3 regions of the Serratia aquatilis genome follow, and region 2 is predicted to be linked to each of the others. Evidence: predicted binding sites of a transcription regulator. Region 2 holds the regulator's gene; each other region holds the start of a gene.
The links. The regulator Fur, encoded in region 2, represses iron uptake genes when iron is present. The targets are predictions, from matches to a motif close to ATAATAATGAGAACNACTATCAA.
Positions count from the first base shown of each region.

Region 1 (2,275 bases), 2.6 Mb from region 2:
GCTGGGAGCGATAGGTTTGACGCCAATGGAAGTGGCACAGGAGTATCAGACCATCGCCAGCGGGGGCAACCGTGCGCCGCTGTCTGCCGTGCGTTCGGTGATTGCGGAGGATGGTTCCGTATTGTATCAGAGCTTCCCACAGGCACAGCGAGTGGTGCCAGCGCAAGCGGCTTACCTGACGCTGTATGCGATGCAGCAGGGGGTGGCTCGCGGCACCTCTCGTTCACTGGCGGTCAAGTTCTCCAATTACAATCTGGCAGCCAAAACCGGTACCACTAACGATCTGCGTGACAGTTGGTTTGCCGGTATCGATGGCAAGGAAGTAGCGATCGCCTGGGTGGGCCGTGACAACAACGGCCCAGCCAAACTGACCGGTGCCAACGGTGCATTGACCCTGTATCGCCGCTATCTGGAAAACCAGACGCCGTTGATCTTGAAGTTGCAGCAGCCTGAAGGGATCAGTCAGATGGCTATTGATGCTGCCGGTAATTTTGTTTGTGGCGGTAGTGGGGCACGTACTATCCCGGTCTGGACCGAAAACCCACAGGGACTCTGCCAGGCACCAGGGCAGCAACCCGCTCAGCAGCAACCGCAAGGCGAGCAGAAGGATGCCGATGGTGTTGCAGGCTGGATTAGGGATATGTTCGGCCAGTAAGTGGCGGATGCCATGTTAAGCATGGTGGTAAGTTGGTTTTACTCTGTTATTCAGCCCGTAGCTTTCTGTTGCGGGCTTTTTTATGATTCTGGTTTTTTTTATTTAATTTCTGTTAATGCCGCTATCTTATTTATTCCTATAGCTATTTTCTTACATAAATCCTCTTGTAGTTCCCGTTTGCTTGCGCATAAAATCTCGCGCTTATAATAATAATTATCATTTCTATTCGTAATAAAATAACACCAGAGAAACCAGATATGTTGACCAAGCGTTACTACTCATCACCAGCCAAACCAGACTTTTTCCCTGTTAGCGTATTAGTCACCACGATTGCGGCAACATTAGCCTTGCCAGCGGTTGCGGCTCAGAGTTCCGCTGCCACTGATGCAGATACTATGACGGTAGTTGGGGGGGGTGGTGGCACCCAACAGGAAAGTGCCTGGGGGCCAGTGGGTACCATTGTGGCCAAGAGGAGTGCGACCGCCACCAAAACTGATACGCCGTTAGTCAAAACGCCGCAATCGGTCTCTGTGGTTACACGCGAACAAATGGACCTTCTGCAACCTACCTCGGTTAAACAGGCTTTGGGATCCACTCCCGGTGTTATGGTGGGTAGCCGGGGGAGTTCTAATGTCTATGACGCTGTTTACATTCGCGGGTTTGGCTCAGTTAACTCAAATATCTATCTGAATGGCTTGAAGCTACAGGGGGACTACTTTAATGAAGTCTCGGTTGATCCTTATTTTCTGGAGCGCGCAGAAGTTTTACGTGGGCCTTCCTCAGTCCTTTACGGTAAAAGTAACCCAGGGGGAATTGTTGCTTTGGTCAGTAAGCGCCCGGTGACGGAACGCCTGCAGGAAGTACAATTCAAAATGGGGACAGATAACCTGTTTCAGACCGGGTTTGATTTTGGCAACTCGCTGGATGATGACGGGAAGTACTCATTCCGTCTGACAGGATTGGCAAAAGACGCAGACGACCAGCAACAGATGGCCAAGCTAAAACGCTACGCCATTGCCCCCTCCTTCAGTTGGCAGCCCGATGCACAGACCAACCTGACGCTTTATGCCTATTTACAGCATGACCCCAACCTTGGCTATTATGGTTGGTTACCGATGCAAGGAACGGTGGAAACCGCCCCTTACGGTAAGCTGCCAACGGATTTTAACGAGGGTGAAAAGAGCAATTTCTATTCACGCCAGACACGCCTGTTTGGTTATAGCCTGTCACACGATTTCAATGACACCTGGACGGTGCGCCAGAACCTGCGTTATATGCAGCTTCATACCAACCAGAATAACATTTACGGTAACGGCGTTGCCGCCGACAATATCACTCTAAAGCGCAATTATATTATTTCGAATGAGCGCCTGAATAGCTTCAGTGTTGACACTCAAGGGCAGGCCAGATTCACAACCGGGCGGGTGGATCATACTTTGCTGAGCGGCGTGGATTTCATGCGCATGAGTAATGATATTCAGGGTGGCTGGGGGGTAACAAGTCCTCTGGATCTGTCTAATCCGCAATTTGGCAACGCGATCGAAGGGGCAATAAACCCGACCAGTAAAGTGAATGGTCAGCGGCAAGTGGGCATTTACCTGCAGGATCAGGCCGAGTGGA
Region 1 is NZ_CP173186.1:1,124,013-1,126,287, forward strand. Features, by position in the region: gene mrcB (bifunctional glycosyl transferase/transpeptidase) at 1-655, shown strand, start outside; gene fhuA (ferrichrome porin FhuA) at 913-2,275, shown strand, end outside.
Region 1: fhuA (ferrichrome porin FhuA) is a predicted target of Fur. The motif match lies at 859-881, and genes of this name have one in related genera.

Region 2 (2,275 bases):
CAGTGTGACTGGGATGATTTCTTCCCAACGCTGGAAGACATCGACTTCAACGGTAAGCTGGTTGCGCTGTTCGGCTGTGGCGATCAGGAAGACTATGCAGAATACTTCTGTGATGCCATGGGCACCATCCGCGACATCATTGAACCACGTGGAGCAGCGATTGTGGGCCACTGGCCGACTAAGGGCTACCATTTCGAAGCGTCCAAGGGGCTGGCTGATGATCATCATTTTGTCGGTCTTGCCATTGACGAAGATCGTCAACCAGAATTGACCAATGAGCGCGTCGAGGCTTGGGTCAAACAAATCAGTGAAGAACTGAGCCTGGCCGATATCGTCGGGTAAACACGCGGCTTGAGCGAAATGGTACCGTGTCCCCTTAATTGCACCACTGCACTGCCATCGGTCAGTTAAGGGGCACAGCCTAAAAGCCCATCAAGCACAGCATGCCTCAGTGCAAAGATAGCTTTGTTAATGACTAACGGTTACTATTTACAGCAACCGGTTCTATAATGAGACGCAATTAACTCTTTGTGCCGACCGATTGCTACAGGCGATAACGCCTTAACTTGATTTGCATAGTAACAGGACTGAACCCGCATGACTGACAACAACAACGCATTGAAGAAGGCCGGCTTAAAAGTCACGCTTCCGCGACTCAAAATCCTGGAAGTATTGCAGGATCCGAAATGCCATCATGTCAGTGCGGAAGATCTGTACAAGAAGCTGATAGACATGGGTGAAGAGATCGGCTTGGCAACCGTCTACCGCGTATTGAACCAATTTGATGACGCAGGTATTGTCACCCGTCACAATTTTGAAGGCGGCAAGTCGGTATTCGAACTGACCCAACAGCATCACCACGATCACCTCATTTGCCTGGATTGCGGCAAGGTGATTGAATTCAGCGATGAGTCAATCGAAGTGCGTCAGCGTGATATCGCCAAGCAACACGGCATTAAACTGACCAATCATAGCCTGTATCTTTATGGCCACTGTGAAGTAGGCGAATGTCGTACAGATGAGTCACTGCACGATAAAAGATAAAACCAGCTAACCGCATTGAGAAAACCGCCTGCATCACACGGCGGTTTTTTTGTTGCTGCGGGTCACAAAAAAACCCGGACAGGCCGGGGAAAATCAAGGACGAAAGCCTAACAAGGTAATAGCACACTCATGGAATACTGCTTTCGATCGTGGCCTAGCCCAACCGCTGACGCGCGGATGGGCTAGGTGTTGAGGTTATGCTTTAACGGGCTCAGCACGGCTGAAGCGTTGGCCATCTGGGCTAACCGCACGGATCATCACCTCCCCCGCCACAGCCGGACGCGACTTATCATCATACCGCTGCCACTGTTTACCCCCGTCGGTTGAGTATTCAATACCCAAGCCTGGCAGAGAAATATTCGCCTCCAGTTTGCCACCGATGATGCGAGCCCCTGGTACTGGCAAGCGATAGCCCACACCGCCTTTATCCAGCTTGGCCAGTTCACGTTGCCCGATCAGGTTGGCAAAGTGCAGCCAATCTTTTTCCAGCGTCCGGGTATCCACCTGATGGGTTTCGCCACCTTTATATTCACGGCCTGCTTTATAGTCTTGCTCCCAGCTTGCACGGTGCCAGGCTCGTTCTGCAACAGACAAGGCGCGTGGGAAAATCATGTACTCCATTTCCTGATCGGTGCGCTGGGTTTCGCTCCACAGTTGGGCGGAAAGACCGTAGGCTCCAGGCCATGGTTTGTCACTCTTGGCAGCAAAGTGATTACCGTCACGGTCAAGCGAGGTTTCGGCATTCTGCGGTAAGTTGTTCGGCGCGAAGCTGAAGATTTTCTGCTCATCGCTGAAACGGGTTCCCCAGTAATAACCACGTTCGTTCGGGTTTACTTCATACGGGAAGTCCAGATAGACATAATCAGGGTTGGAGATAACCACGTCATAACCTTTGTTCGCCCAATCATTAGCCGAGTCAAAGCCGCCCCAATACAGGGTATCCCAGAAGTTCACCGCAACGTGCTTGGTGGCAAATGCCTGCGAATCTTTAGCATCCTTTAGCCCATCCTGCCACGCCTGCATTCTGTCGATACCCTGTGCTTTCACCAGTTGGCTGACTTCAAGCCCAAAGTAACTCGGCAAGTGTTCCATGTCGGCCACTTTGCCATTTTTGATCATCTGCTGACATACCTGAGATTTAGCCCAAGGTTTGTCTTCCTTACTCAGATCCAGAATGCCTTTACCAGCTTCCGGGTTGTTAACATCGGTATAGCCAGCGCCCAGACGGATG
Region 2 is NZ_CP173186.1:3,721,421-3,723,695, forward strand. Features, by position in the region: gene fldA (flavodoxin FldA) at 1-342, shown strand, start outside; gene fur (ferric iron uptake transcriptional regulator) at 598-1,044, shown strand; gene SAQUA_RS16905 (family 20 glycosylhydrolase) at 1,240-2,275, opposite strand, start outside.

Region 3 (2,275 bases), 1.9 Mb from region 2:
CGATAGTGCATTTTCTGCCGGGTCCGCCACCTCGCCATCTATCGGCGTAGAAAGGTGCCATAGCGTAGTGGTACTCAGCAGTTCCGGGCTGGCTGGAATGTGCAAATGGCTGCAACGCTTAGCCAATACCTGATGCATGCCCTCAGTCACAATCTGATGTTCGTAGCGATCTTTGTTTGAGGCCAACAGCCGTTGGCTGGCCTGGCGGTCGCGTAGGGGATCATTTTCTCGTGGTGCCGATCCCGCTAGCGGATTGGAATGGAACTGGTTGCCAGATTTGCGTAGCAGCAACTCCGGGCTGGCTCCCACCAACGACCCCTGTTCCAGTGGAACATGGAAATGGAAGCTATTCGGGTTCTGGGCAATGATGCACGCCATTAACGCCTGGCAATCTATCGGTTCACGGGTTTCAATTTCCAGCAAACGGGAAAGCACTACTTTATCCAGTTGTTCGCCGGCAGTGGCCTGCACTGCCTCTGTCACCATCTGTATAAACTGCTGCTGCTCCGGCAGTTCTACCTGATGGACGATTTCGGGAAGCACACCCGCATCCGGTTCCATGCCCGCCATAAATGCTTCTCGCTTAAACCATTGTGTCTTCTCAGGAATGAACAGTGCGGAAGGTTGACGAGTATCGAAAGGGAGTGCGCCGCACAGTATAGGGCTCTTGATTCCCGCCGCACGGGCTTGCGCAAAGGCCTGTTGGATTGTCTGCTGGAATTGGCCTTGCAGATCCTCACCGTCAACGGCAGGTTGAGCGATCTTGGCAAAACACCCCTGGGTACTCAGGCTACGAAAAGGAGAAGTAAAAAAGAAACCTGAAGTCGGAGTTAGCATAGCGGCTTGTGCCAGGCTCTCACGGTGTTGCGGGTTCTTCTGCTCGGCACCCTTAACGGCTAGGTACATAGGTACTTCCTCTCGTTTCATTAATGATAATAGATTATGGTAATGATTATCATTTATATTCAGTCGCGATAAAGTACCTTTCAATATTTGCTATGTCAATAAAGGTGAAGGCTTCTTTATGGGAAAGTTTAAGTATAAACTCTGTGGCATTTATAACTTGAATGATAATAATTAACATCAAAGAGGATCGCGATAATGATAAAGACCCTGCGATTTGGCCTGCTCTTGGGGGCGCTCACCCTGAGCATGGCTCAAGCGGCAGCCCAGGCATGGCCACGCAGTATTGAAACCTCGCACGGTGTGATCACTATAACTCATCCCCCAGAGCGGATTGTTTCCACTAGCGTAACGGTCACCGGTACACTGTTAGCCATCGATGCACCGGTAATCGCCAGTGGGGCTACTACACCAAATAACCAACTGTCTGATAAGCAGGGTTTCTTCCTGCAATGGGGAGAGATCGCCGCCAAGCGTGGGGTGCAACGGTTATACATCGGTGAACCCAATGCCGAAGCCATCGCTGGCGTTGCGCCGGATTTGATCGTAATGTCCGCCACCGGGGCCGACTCAGCGATCCGTCTTTACGAACAGTTGTCAGCTATCGCGCCGGTACTGGTGGTGAATTACGACGATAAAAGCTGGCAGGAACTGGCTCAAACCCTTGGAATAGCTACGGGTCATGAACAACAGGCGGAAAAAATCGTTGCCGAATTTAAACAACGGGAACAGGCACTGAAACAGCAGATGACATTGCCGCCTCAGCCGGTTTCGGCACTGGTATTTCGTAGCGATGGCAAAAGTGCCAATCTGTGGACCGCCGATTCCTCGCAGGGGCAACTCCTGCAACAGTTAGGTTTTACGCTGGCTCCCCTGCCAGAGAAACTTAATGCCAGCACCAGCCAGGGAACACGCAGAGACATTATCCAACTGGGGGGAGAAAGCCTGGCCGATGGGCTGAATGGTGAAACCTTGCTGCTGTTCGCCAACGATGAAAGCGACGCCCAACGGTTGACAAGCAACAGTTTCCTGGCCCATCTGCCTGCGGTACAAAACAAGCGGGTCTACGCACTGGGTAACGATACTTTTCGCCTGGATTATTACAGCGCCAGCAACCTGCTGACGCGTCTGGAAAAGTTGTTTATTTCTCCGTAGCTGCCGTGGCGGGTTGGAACTCCTCATCCTGCCCGCCCATACTCACCCTGCGCAAACCACGCATGACAAACGCCAGCACCACAGCCAGTATCGCGGCACCAAAGCCAAAGCTACTCGAAGTCATTGCTGGCAACATAAATGCGCTCATCGCCCCCAGCAGCAGTGCGCCAAGCGCATCGCCCACTACGTTTTGCGCGGTCCATAAGCCATTGATTCG
Region 3 is NZ_CP173186.1:1,795,537-1,797,811, reverse strand. Features, by position in the region: gene SAQUA_RS08015 (isochorismate synthase) at 1-906, opposite strand, end outside; gene fepB (Fe2+-enterobactin ABC transporter substrate-binding protein) at 1,102-2,058, shown strand; gene entS (enterobactin transporter EntS) at 2,045-2,275, opposite strand, start outside.
Region 3: SAQUA_RS08015 (isochorismate synthase) is a predicted target of Fur. The motif match lies at 943-965, and genes of this name have one in related genera.